4 regions of the Bacillus sp. mrc49 genome follow, and region 2 is predicted to be linked to each of the others. Evidence: predicted binding sites of a transcription regulator. Region 2 holds the regulator's gene; each other region holds the start of a gene.

Region 1 (3,176 bases), on a different contig from region 2:
TACGCCACTTATTTCACTTAGCTTGTAAATTCCAATAAAAAACCTTGAAAGGTCTGAGCCAATCAAGGGGTTCATTATTATTTAGATTTCTTCCGGGATTTTCAGCCCTTCGATAAAGGATTGAAAACTCTCGGCAATTTTATAAATATTTTCATCCTGGCTGGAAGGATCCGAATACCAACCTTGATCCCAAAAGTATATTCCCTTTTCCTCTTCGTTATTTATCAGCAATATCTTGCCGGCACACGTATCATTACCAATGATGATGCAATTTTTATGTAAATCATCTTTATTTTCTTCGTGCCATTTCCGTAAATCCAGCCCTTGATCCTCAAGACCCAATCCGTAGAGAACATTCAAGCAAACGAGGGTATCCAATGTATCTACATAAAACTTGCTGTTTTGCACCTCAGATATGCCGCCATTATACTTAAGGAGGAATTGTTTATAATCTGCAGGAATTTCAAATCCGACAATTTCCTGAAAACCATCCACTGCTTCTTGTGTCGATTTTCCATATCCGGTAATATTAACCATTATACCAACTCCATTTCATTATATAGTCGCAACTTCCAACCCGACAATTCCATTCCCGAATCCATTTTCATCGAAACCTATTGAAACATCGTTCCCGTCTTAACTGAAGAATTAAACGTTCTTTTACCGATGAAGTTCCTTGAAGAATAAATTATTCATTAGAATCTTAAACATACCACTTTTTTTAAATATACTAACATAATTTTACCATTTTTTCTGTATTTTCAGATATTTTTTTCATTTCTTGGCCATGCTTATCCATAAAAGGTGAAAAGGACGACCTCTTCATCGATAAGTCCATGTTGCATGAAAAAAAGACAGGCATCCTAACGAGGATAAAATCCGGGGACGGTTTGTAAAAATGTGAATGCAACAAGCAGACTTATGAAAAGGGAAATATGTAACTGCCCCACTCTATGAATATAATAAATATTACTATTTTCTTGATACGTCCTTCTATAAATACCACAGTCACCATTAACCTACTATTATATTTGTATATATCCTATGAAATCTCTTTATAAAGGCATGGTAATGAGAAGTGCTGCAAAATTACCTCAGAATGGTAGGTACCTCCCATTACCTTCCGATCACTCTTCATAAACAAGCTAAAATTATAGTCATATCAAGTAAAATTCATTTGAAATTAAGAGATCAGAGTCGTATGATTAGTAGTATCGGCGGAAAAATATAAACAAAATTAAATTTAGATTAAAGGGGAATTAGATATGGTAGATGTAATGTCAAAATCAATACCTGAACATGATGCACTTAGTATTTCTGCAAACCAAGAAAAATTGGATATCCTAGATCAGCTTTTAAAGCCTGAGGTTCAGGCATCCCTCAATACTTTAGTCGATCAGCTTCCAAAGCTGACTGAATTAGTGAATATTTTAACAAAGTCTTATGATTTCGCTCAATCGGTGGCAACGGATGATGTCCTGAAAAACGATACCGTCAGTGCGATCTCGGAAATCGCGACACCTGTGGTCGGTTCCGTGAAAGGTCTAGCGGCCACCGCAATCGAAGCGAAGGATCGCGCAGAAGCAAATCATGATGTAATCGGTCTTTTTGGCTTGTTAAAAATGATGAAAGACCCGGAGGCACAAAAGCTTTTCCGTTTCGCGCAAGCGTTCCTGGAAGTCTCTTCAGAACGTAAAAACCAAAAATAATGTCTAAAACATACAAACAGTAAGAACGGGGGATTAACTATGTCAAAACAAATCGTCATCTTAGGTGCCGGATACGCTGGTTTACTATCTGCGTTGTCCGTACGTGAATATTACAACAAGGATGAAGTGCAGGTTACCGTGGTGAACCAATTTCCAACCCACCAAATCATCACTGAGTTGCACCGTCTTGCAGGCGGTTCGATTTCAGAACAAGCTGTTTCGATTCCTTTGGAAAAACTTTTCAAAGGAAAAGATATCGACCTTGCCATTGCAAAAGTGGAGTCTTTCTCCGTTGATAAAAAAGAAGTGAAGCTTTCCAACGGCTCCACTTTATCCTATGATGCCCTTGTCGTGGCACTAGGAAGCCAAACAGGATTCTTCGGCATTCCAGGTCTTGAAGAAAACAGCATGGTCTTGAAATCGGTGAAAGATGCCAACCAAATTTACAAGCATATCGAAGATCGCATTCGTGAATATGCCCAAACGAAAAATGAAGCCGATGCGACCATCGTAATTGGCGGGGGCGGCTTGACTGGCGTCGAGCTGATTGGTGAAATCGTCGATCATTTCCCTAAAATCGCCAAGAAATTCGGCGTGGACTTCAAGGATTTGAAAGTCAAGCTTGTTGAAGCTGGTCCAAAAATCCTTCCTGTGCTGCCTGATCCGCTAATCGACCGGGCCATGTCTTCCTTGGAAGCACGCGGCGTCGAATTCTTGACAGGTCTTCCTGTAACGGGTGTCAAAGGCAACCAAATCGAATTGAAGGATGGACAAACGATCACGGCCAATACGCTTGTTTGGACAGGCGGGGTTGCGGCTCTTCCTATCGTCGGCGAATCAGGTCTTGAAGTCGATCGCGGCAAAGCAGCCGTTAATGAATACCTGCAATCGACATCACATAAGGATGTATTCGTTGTCGGTGACAGCGCCCTTGCTTTCCCTCCAGAAGGCGGACGTCCATACGCGCCAACTGCACAAAACGCATGGCAAATGGGTGAGCTTGTCGGGTATAACCTCTATGCAGCCTTCGAAGGCAAGAAGCTTGAAGTATTCACGCCTGTAAACTCAGGTACGCTTGCGAGCCTTGGCCGTAAGGATGCCGTGGCAACCGTCGGAGCCAATAACACATCCCTGAAAGGCCTGCCGGCCACTTTGATGAAGGAAGCAAGCAATATCCGCTACCTATCACACATCAAAGCGCTATATAGCTTGGCCTACTAAAATAAAGAATCATTTCAAAAAGGACCATTCATCAAATGAATGGTCCTTTTTGTGATGGATTTTCGTTTATACATTCAGATCTTAACTTGATTGATGCTGAACCTAAGGAAATATCCTTCCGGCAATTTTGCCTTAGTCAAAATGCTTGTTTCCCTTAAACGTTTATCGTTGTAGGAGGAAACAGAAAATAATTCTTCGTCAAGATAGGCCGGATGAGTCATTATTTCCACACTTGCTCCATCGTTT
Region 2 (3,176 bases):
TCTAGGTAGGAACTATAATTTCCATAGTACTTTTTCATATTATTGCGGGAAATTTCATAGACCTGATTGACCACTTTATCTAGGAAATAACGGTCATGGGAAACGATGAGGACAGCGCCTTGATAGCTTTGTAAATATTGTTCAAGCCATGAGAGGGTTTCGATATCCAAATGGTTAGTCGGCTCATCGAGTATCAATATATCCGGTTTCCTTAGCAACAGCTTCCCTAGAGCAAGCCTCGTTTTTTGGCCGCCGCTCAATGTGGAAATCAGGGTAGAGTAGTCAAAGTCTGCAAACTGAAGGCCATGCAATACGGAACGGATATCCGCTTCATACTGATAACCGCCCTTTTCCTTGAATGCGACCATCAGTGCGTCATATTCATTGAGAACCTTTTGGTACACGGCTTCATTTCCAAAGATATCAGGCTTGGCCATATCCGCTTCAAGGCGGCGCAGCTCCTTCTCTTGATCCATAAGATCCTTGAATACGGTCAGCATCTCATCCCAGATGGATAGCTCGGATTCAAGGCCGGTATCCTGTGCCATGTAGCCGATCGTGACACCTTTTGGCTTGATGATTTCACCGCCATCATGCGATAGCTGGCCGGCTATGATTTTCAGCAATGTGGATTTCCCCGCACCATTCCGCCCGACAAGTGCAATTCGATCTTTATTCTGAACTTCGAGCTTCATATTTGATAAAATAAGTTCAGCTCCGTAATATTTTGATAGTTGATTGATTTGTAATAAAATCATAGTTTCACCTCAATTGATTATTGTTAGTGTAACGTATTATAGTTATTATCGGCAATAGCTTGGTTCCGGGCCAAACAAGCTGTTACATAAAGTGGAATAATAGTGTATTATTTAGGAGGGGTTATTTAATGGCAGACTTGACGCATTTCAATGATCAAGGCAGGGCAAAAATGGTCGATGTGAGTGCCAAGCCGGAAACGACCCGGACGGCCACGGCTCGATCGAGCATTATGGTGAACGATGAAATATATGAAGCGATCACCAACCAGAAAATGAAAAAGGGTGATGTTCTGGCTGTCGCCCAAGTTGCGGGGATCATGGCCAGCAAGAATACGTCCAATATCATCCCGATGTGCCATCCCATTGCACTGCAGGGTGTCAATATAGCCTTTGATTGGGAAAAGGAACCAAAGGGATATAAACTTGGGATTGAAACGGAAGCCAAGACCAAAGGGAGTACAGGTGTGGAAATGGAAGCGTTAACAGCTGCATCCGTGACTGCCCTTACTGTATATGATATGTGTAAGGCCTTGGATAAGGGTATGGTAATCGGGCCTACATTCTTAGTCGAGAAAACCGGTGGAGTATCCAGCAGCGATTATAGAAGACAAGTAAATCAAACAAATAGAGATTGAAAAGCATGTGTGAAGGCGGGGAAGAATGATGAACCATGACCCAAAGATACCGCAGGCAACTGCAAAAAGGTTGCCACTGTACTATCGATTTTTAAAGAACTTACACTCCTCAGGAAAACAAAGAGTTTCCTCGGCAGAGCTAAGCGAAGCTGTAAAAGTGGATTCTGCCACCATTCGCCGCGATTTTTCCTACTTTGGCGCGCTTGGGAAAAAAGGCTACGGCTACAATGTCAATTATTTATTATCCTTCTTCAGGAAAACCCTGGATCAAGATGAGCTGACGAAAGTCGCTTTGATCGGGGTAGGGAATTTAGGGACTGCGTTCTTGAATTACAATTTCATAAAAAATAATAATACAAAGATCGAAATGGCATTTGAAGTTTCTGAAGACAAGGTAGGGAAGCAAATAGCCGATGTGCCGATTTATCATATGGACCAAATCGATACACTATTGCAGGAAAATAATATCACGGCTGCTATATTGACAGTCCCTGCACAAGTGGCCCAGACGATTACCGATCGCCTGGTCAAAGCGGACATTAAAGGGATATTGAATTTCACCCCTGCGCGGCTGACGGTGCCGCCATCCATAAGGGTGCACCACATTGACCTTGCCGTGGAGCTCCAATCGCTCATCTACTTTTTGAAGCATTATCCGGTAGTGGAGGAAGCGGCATTAGAAGAATGAAAAAACGCTGCACATTTGCAGCGTTTTTTTTATTTTTTCTTATTTTTTTGCGCTGCCTTGATCTTAAAATGGATCATGATCATCCGTAAGCCCGATCCAAAATCAAGCGTCGCGATAAGGACAAGTATGTAGGCGAAGATGCCCCATCCTGACGAATTGACGGTTTGGACCGCAATTGCCGTAAAAAGGACACCTAAGCCTGCATAGATGATTCCGATGAACAAGGGTGACTGTCGTTTCATAATAAACCTCCGATGAAGGCTTGAGCAGTATCCAGCATCTTCTCAATTTGCTCGCGATTCACGACTTGAAAGATGACAACAAGCGTATTCATCGCAATATGTGCGCTCATGGACACGAGGATGCGGCCAGTTTTCGCATAAAGAAAAGCAAAGGTAAAGCCCATTGCCGTATATAAAAGCAGATGCTCCAATTCACCATGCGCCAAGCCGAAAATAACCGAGCTAAGTACAGCGGAAATGAAGAAGTTAAAGCGTTTATGAAGTGATCCGAAAATGATCTTCCGGAAAATGATTTCTTCCATGATTGGTCCGAGTACTGAAGTGACGAATATGACCATGGGGACTTGGGAAATGATTGCAATGAGTTGCTGCGTATTTTCCGATTCAGGCTCCACACCAAGATTTTGTTCAATGATCCCAGCAACAGCTTGAGCAGCCAGGGCCAAGAACACACCGCCTATCGCCCACAATATCGATTCGGAAACGGGAGCTTGGTTGCTTGTGTCCATCTTTTCCTTCATATCTTTTCTCATTAAAAAAAGAATCAAGGCTAATGCAACGAAAAAGCTGAATACGATCCAGTATGCTGCAGACTTTTGCTCAAGTTCATCAGCAGGCATTCCGGTTGAAGTCCCTATCAGCATGAAGATGGGTACCCCGACAATACTGGATAATTGCATGGCAATGTAAGTGATGATGACGAACCAATATTCTTTTTTCAAAAATGAAAACTCCTTTTATTTAGTCGCCCATTTCGCCTGAAAACGTTCCTGACAGGGGGACAATCGATAAACGCATACTCCAAAATGGTATCAAATAATGAGGAAGAACACCACTCAAAGGTACCCCTGCA
Region 3 (3,176 bases), on a different contig from region 2:
AAAACCAATCAGTAAAAGCTGAAGGCGCTGGTCTTGTGAAATCCCTGCAATGCTGCCGCGTAACACCTCGAACTTGCCGGATTTAACGGAGATTTTATATAACCAGACCGCCATCACGATGATATAGCCAATCGGCCATATTCCCTGGAACGTACCTTGAACCACACTTCCGATCGCTTCTCCCAAAGGTAGCTTAAAGAGGAAGAGGACAATAAGAAAGGTAACGAATAGGTTTAAAAGGGCTGCATGTATTCCCTTCATTTTAAAGATGGTCAAGCATAATAGAAATAAAAGGATCGGTATAGCTGCAACTAATGCTGAAAGGGCAAGATTATTAAATGGGTTATATGTTTCTGCTAACATATCGACAGCTCCCTGTGTAAGAAATTCTGGTTAGAGAAAGTAACTACTCCCAAAATTGGGCTTGAATATCTTGAAGCGTATGAACAGAACGGGCAAACTGTTCCGTTTCGCTCTCGTTAAGGGTAAGCTCGACAATGCTTTTTGCACCTGTGCGATTAATGACAGTAGGGGTGCCGATATAAACATTGCTATGGCCATATTCGCCTTCCAACAATGACCCCACTGGCAAGACGACATTTTCATTCTTTAAGATCGCTTTTGTGATTCTGGCCAATCCCATTGCGATTCCGTAATACGTAGCACCTTTAGACTCAATGATCTGGTAGGCAGCATCACGGACACTGACGGCAATCTCTTTTTTTCTTGCCTCCGTTAATTTTGGTGCGATCGGCAAACCGGAGAAATTGGCAGAGCTCCAAACCGGGAGTTGTGAATCACCATGTTCACCAATGATATAGGCATGGATACTTGTAGGTGCGGTATTGAATTCTTGCCCTAATAAAGAGCGGAATCTTGCAGAATCCAATATAGTCCCTGACCCAATCACTTTTTCTTTCGGTAAACCGGAAAATTTCCAAGTCGCATACGCCAAAATGTCCACTGGATTCGTTGCGACCAAGAAAATGCCATTAAATCCAGCTTTCATGATGCTGCCGACGATCGCTTCAAAAATGTTCATATTTTTCTTTACAAGATCTAACCTGGTTTCTCCGGGCTTTTGTGCTGCCCCAGCACATATTACGACGATTGCTGCATCCTTACAGTCCTCGTATGATCCGGATTTTATATTCATGGCACTAGGCGCATACACAAGACCATGATCTAAGTCCATAACATCGCCTTTCGCTTTTTCTTGATTCAAATCGACAAGCACCAACTCATCGCATATTCCTTGATTCATCAATGCGTAGGCATAACTTGACCCAACTGCGCCAGTACCAACCAAAACGACTTTCGTTCCTTTTGTAGAATTCATAATGAATACCTCCAATTTCTCCGAATGTAAATCACTTTTGATATAAATAATTCCCTACTCGAATTTCATTGCAGTACTATTCTGTCCCCCGTATCCCAGGGGCATTCTTTAGAAAGGTTGCCTGATCATCCCCCTGTTAAGTTTGTGAATAAATTCACATATTGGTGCAAAAAAATGGCAAGCTTGCCTGTTTTCACGTTTGGGTTCTTGTTGTAAGTAATTACTTTGTGAAGTATTTCACAATGTTATTGTACTACATAGCACGACAACATTGCAACAAAGAAAAGAAATATTTAATTTGTTTTTTATATGAATGTAGCAGCATTTACAATGGTTGCCGAATCGGCCCTGACCAAAGAGAAGGCCGTTTAAAAAGGAGATGATCGATGGCACAAAGAATATAGTGTAAAGAAGGGATATTCCAAACGTTTGAAACTGGAAAAGGAGCTGGAAAGTATGAAGTATATCATCATTGGAACGCTGATTTTGGTCGTAGCATGTGTGGTAATGGCCAAACTGATTACCTATAAATATTGGACTTGTATTTATACCGCATTCGGCCATGATAATTATTTTAAGGTGATCGCAAAATTGGAAAGGGAAGGGGTGGGCTTCAAAACGAAAACGCCTCTCCAGCTAGGTTCCACGGACTTTCAAAATCGCAACAAAATGACTCAATACGATGTTTTTGTGAAAAAAGGAGATGAGCAGGCTGCCCAGAGGGCCATTCACAGCGCGTGATCTGCGTGACAGGCTATTTGCTTTGGCAAAACGGTGAATTCCAGTTGGAAGGAAATCAATGATGAAAAAACAATTGCTTAATATGATGGAAAGAAAAGAACTGGTGGAACTATACTCGGATCCTAATGACTTAAGGAAATTCGATGTGGTCAGAATCTTAAAAGTGTCGGATGCATTTTTAGTGGCAGCCAATATGGCATCCAACGGAATGTATGATGGCTATCGCCTGCTTTATGTCGATAACATCCACCAAATGAATGTCCAGACGAAATATATTAAGAAAATCAAGAAGCTATATCAGGCAAAAAAACAAAGTCATCTCGATTTCGTTGATGAAAATGATGATTTGCTTTTGAGTTTTCTCGACTTTGCCCATAAACATAACTTCTTGGTTTCGGTTGACCTCCTTAATGTTCCCGGGGAGGTGCAAGGCTTCATAAAACACCTGGAAGCTGATATATTTGTCATTTCAATGGTGGACGATATGGGGGAACTGGATGGGGAAGCATTCATTAGGTTTGGTGCCATACACGGCATGTCATGTGATGGTCAAGATGTATCAGACTTAAAGCGGATATAATCGGGAATTGGAAAATGAACGAAATCTGGCGCCGCCCTGGAAGAGGTCAAGGATTTTCAGGTGTCATTCGTTTTCCATGGTGTAAAAGACTGAAAATTTGTATAATATGTGAGGTGGACCAGCACGATCAAAAATTAAATTGACATATAGGAGGAACAAACATGAGTAAGCTTGATGGCAGGACCATTGCTTTATTGGGGGCAAGGAAAACGGAAGAGCTCAGCAAGATCGTTCATAATCTTGGCGGAGTCCCGCTTGTTCGTCCGGCACAAGGGACGGTATTCCTTGATGATTCCCATTTGGAAGAGGATGTCACCCGTTTGATGGCAGGGGAGTTCGATTGGATCATCCTTACGACGGGAGTGGGTACGGAGCTTTTATATAAAACGGCATTGAAGCTGGAAGCGGGGGAGCGTTTCATAGCAGCTTTACGGTCAATGAAAATCGCAGCCAGGGGCTATAAAACGGTGAATATGCTGAAGAAGCTTGGCCTCAAGCCGTTGATCCGTGATGATG
Region 4 (3,176 bases), on a different contig from region 2:
ACGCAAGTGCCACTGTCAAAACAGGGAAAGCGAAGACGATGATAAGGTTCGTGATAAGGATTGACCATGTGAACATCGGCATTTTCATCAATGTCATACCAGGTGCTCTCATTTTCAAAATTGTTACGATAAAGTTGATACCAGTCATTAATGTACCGATACCTGCGATTTGAATCGCTATTGCGTAATAGTTCATCCCAACGGATTCACTGAATTCGACACTCGCTAACGGGAAGTAAGCTGTCCAACCTGCATCAGGAGAACCACCGACTACGAACGAGATGTTGAATAACATCGCTCCCCAGAAGAACAACCAGAAAGAAACTGCGTTCAAACGAGGGAAAGCTACGTCACGTGCTCCAATTTGTAGAGGAGTGACGATATTCATTAAACCGATAATGAATGGCATGGCCATGAACAGGATCATAACGACCCCGTGTGTTGTGAAAATTTCATTGTAATGCTGACCATCCAACAATCCATTATCAGGTATTGCTGTTTGAGCACGCATCAATATTGCGTCGGCTCCACCACGGAAAAGCATAAGTAGTGCAGCGAGAATGTACATGATACCAATACGTTTATGGTCAACCGTTGTGAACCACTCGCGCCATAGGTAGCCCCACTTTTTAAAATAGGTTACGCCTACTAGTATTGCAAGTACTGTAACCGCGATTGCGATCTGTGAACCGACAATCATAGGGGAGCTGTGTGGTACGGCAAATCTATCAAAGTAATCCATACTCTTTGTGACTCCTTTCGAAAAGTTATTCTAAATAACTGCTTTTAATTTTAAATCTTAATGTTGATGCTCTGTTTCTGCTTCATCTGCTTTTTTTGAATCTTCGTGTTTTGAGTGTTCTGAGTGTTTAGATTCTCCATTGCCTGAAGCACCGTGATTGTGTTCAGGAGCAGGTCTGAAGTCAAGATGTGTTCCGTTGAATGTGTATTGTCCAACGTGACCTGGTTCCAATAGCTTATCAAATTCACTTTCCGTCAATTTCTTAGCGGTACCATGAATTTCATCAACCCACTTCGTGTATTCCTCTTCAGGCATTGCCTTGACATTGAAAGTATGCTCAGCGAAACCTGAACCACTGAAGTTGGCGTTTCTTCCCATATACTCACCAGGTGTTTCTGCTGCTAAGTGTAAAGTGTTGACCATGTCACTCATCGCATATTTTTGTCCGCCTAGCTGTGGAATCCAGAAGCTTGAGATTGGTCCGTAAGAATAAAGCTTAAATTCGATTGGTCGGTTTGTTGGTAAGAACAAGTAGTTTACTGTTTCGATATCCTCTTCTGGATAACTGAAATGCCACTTCCAATTTGAAGATGCAGCATAAATGATTAATGGTTCTTGATCTTCATATCCTTTTGGTGTAGCCTCGACTTCATTTGTCGAGCGAACACTGACAACGGAAAGGAATATGACGATAAGGATCGGAATGATTGTCCAGATCGCTTCGAGAACGTGACTTCCCTCCACGTGAGGTGGTACATAGTCATCGCTTGACTTGGAAGCGCGGTATTTAAATAACATAATTGCATAGAGAATGACAACGACTAAGACAATAACCAACATCGTCCAAATTGATATCATGATCACATTAGCTTGGTTTGCTGCTACAGGACCCTTTGGATCGAGTACAGCTAATGGGTTGTCGCAACCAGTTAGTACGGTGGCGATGGAAAAAATTATAGTTAATAAAGCCCATTTCATTTTCATATAGATACCCCTTTCTTTCTTTATTGGAAATTCTAAATAACAAGTTATTCAGAGTGAGTGTTACATTGTTCACAAACTGACGTCTCTATATTAGTATCATATATGGAAAAAAACAATCAAAAGTGACATATGTCACAAAAAGTTCATGAAGAGATAGTGAAAGAATGCGATATGAGCTTATTAGTTGGATATATAATAAGAAAAGAAGTATAATAGCGTATTAGTTTATTTCAATTTAAGGCTGTTTTCAATTGAAATTTGTTCTCAAAAGAACCGTTCGTGAATTGGTAAAATTTCAAGAAAATTACATTAGAATAATATTACATATGAAAGTGATGAATAAGACGAGGGTTATAAGGGTTTTATTTGTTTTTTAATATAAAAAGACACCGGATTACCGATCGAATAAATTGAGGAATTTAGGCCTAAAGGCAATAAAAAAAGCAGGTATCTAAAAACGATGCCTGCTTTTTTTATTCACTCCATTGCTTCTGGACTTGATGAAGGGCCTGTTGTAAAATTTGTTCCTGATTTGCACTAGGTTCCGTGAGGACGTTCGTTTGATAGGATTTCCCTTTATAATCAACTTTCACTGTAACTTTTACCATGATTCATTCTTCCTTTCTTGTCTTGTATACTTAGTTTAGCATGAGGGGAGTACACTTCATGTATACCCAGGGGAGTGGATTTCTCAAACATTTCGAAGGGAACGAGGTTGTATGACTTAATATTCATAATTATCTGATATTTTATGAAAATTGTCAATATTTTTATGAGGATTAGGACATTAAAAGTGAAGTTTCAGCGCCGGATAGTGAAAATCAGTCAAAAAAAATGAAAACGGCCCTGCTTTGTTTTGGAAGCAGGGTCGTTTCTTTATATTTTGGTTAAGATAATTCCAATCAAGGCTGCTAAAACACCGGCTATTTGATAGGACTTTAGTTTTTCCTTGAATAAATAACAACCGGCAAAAACCACGATTAAACAGTTCAGGCTCACCACGGGAAAAATGATGCTGGCAATTCCGGTATTTAAAGCGAAGAAATAACATACATAAGCAATGATGCTCAATAAGCCCACAAGAGAGCCGATTTTCACTTCGTTTAACTTGAGCTTTTCATTCTTCATGCCCGATGCCGCCATCAAATAAAGTGTTCCGCCGCCATACATCGATATCAGGATATCAAGTGAGTTCAGATGCAGGCGCGTGGTCGTTGTCATTAAGATCCCGAGTACACCAAATGAGAATATTGCAAATATTGTATGCATCATCCAGGGCAAATATTGATGATTGCCCTTGGCGTTAGGGGTATACTGAATGACAAGGGTGGCAAGGAGCATGCAGGCGATCCCGGTCCACTGCAACGAAGAAATATGTTCATGAAAAATGATCGCAGCACAAAGGATGGGGAAAATAGCATTGGCCGCAATCAACGGTGATGTCAAACTG

The links. The regulator Rex, encoded in region 2, represses fermentation and respiration genes when NADH is low (regulators of the CRP and FNR family bind a similar motif). The targets are predictions, from matches to a motif close to TTGTGAAATATTTCACAA.
Region 1: CVN76_RS30060 (DUF1641 domain-containing protein) is a predicted target of Rex. The motif match lies at 1,072-1,089, and genes of this name have one in related genera.
Region 3: CVN76_RS23025 (L-lactate dehydrogenase) is a predicted target of Rex. The motif match lies at 1,565-1,582, and genes of this name have one in related genera.
Region 4: qoxA (cytochrome aa3 quinol oxidase subunit II) is a predicted target of Rex. The motif match lies at 1,847-1,864, and genes of this name have one in related genera.

What each region holds. Positions count from the first base shown of each region.
Region 1 covers NZ_PHNG01000800.1:767,339-770,514, reverse strand. The annotation lists gene CVN76_RS30065 (SMI1/KNR4 family protein) at 82-537, opposite strand; gene CVN76_RS30060 (DUF1641 domain-containing protein) at 1,278-1,709, shown strand; gene CVN76_RS30055 (NAD(P)/FAD-dependent oxidoreductase) at 1,749-2,930, shown strand; gene chbG (chitin disaccharide deacetylase) at 3,005-3,176, opposite strand, start outside.
Region 2 covers NZ_PHNG01000789.1:12,799-15,974, reverse strand. The annotation lists gene CVN76_RS25205 (ABC-F family ATP-binding cassette domain-containing protein) at 1-758, opposite strand, end outside; gene moaC (cyclic pyranopterin monophosphate synthase MoaC) at 887-1,393, shown strand; gene CVN76_RS25195 (redox-sensing transcriptional repressor Rex) at 1,422-2,081, shown strand; gene CVN76_RS25190 (YdiK family protein) at 2,111-2,323, opposite strand; gene CVN76_RS25185 (CPBP family intramembrane glutamic endopeptidase) at 2,320-3,045, opposite strand.
Region 3 covers NZ_PHNG01000762.1:91,669-94,844, reverse strand. The annotation lists gene CVN76_RS23030 (L-lactate permease) at 1-363, opposite strand, end outside; gene CVN76_RS23025 (L-lactate dehydrogenase) at 407-1,339, opposite strand; gene CVN76_RS23020 (hypothetical protein) at 1,796-2,080, shown strand; gene CVN76_RS23015 (hypothetical protein) at 2,139-2,660, shown strand; gene CVN76_RS23010 (uroporphyrinogen-III synthase) at 2,822-3,176, shown strand, end outside.
Region 4 covers NZ_PHNG01000788.1:43,892-47,067, forward strand. The annotation lists gene qoxB (cytochrome aa3 quinol oxidase subunit I) at 1-742, opposite strand, end outside; gene qoxA (cytochrome aa3 quinol oxidase subunit II) at 800-1,726, opposite strand; gene CVN76_RS31260 (BA3454 family stress response protein) at 2,200-2,334, opposite strand; gene CVN76_RS25120 (DMT family transporter) at 2,603-3,176, opposite strand, start outside.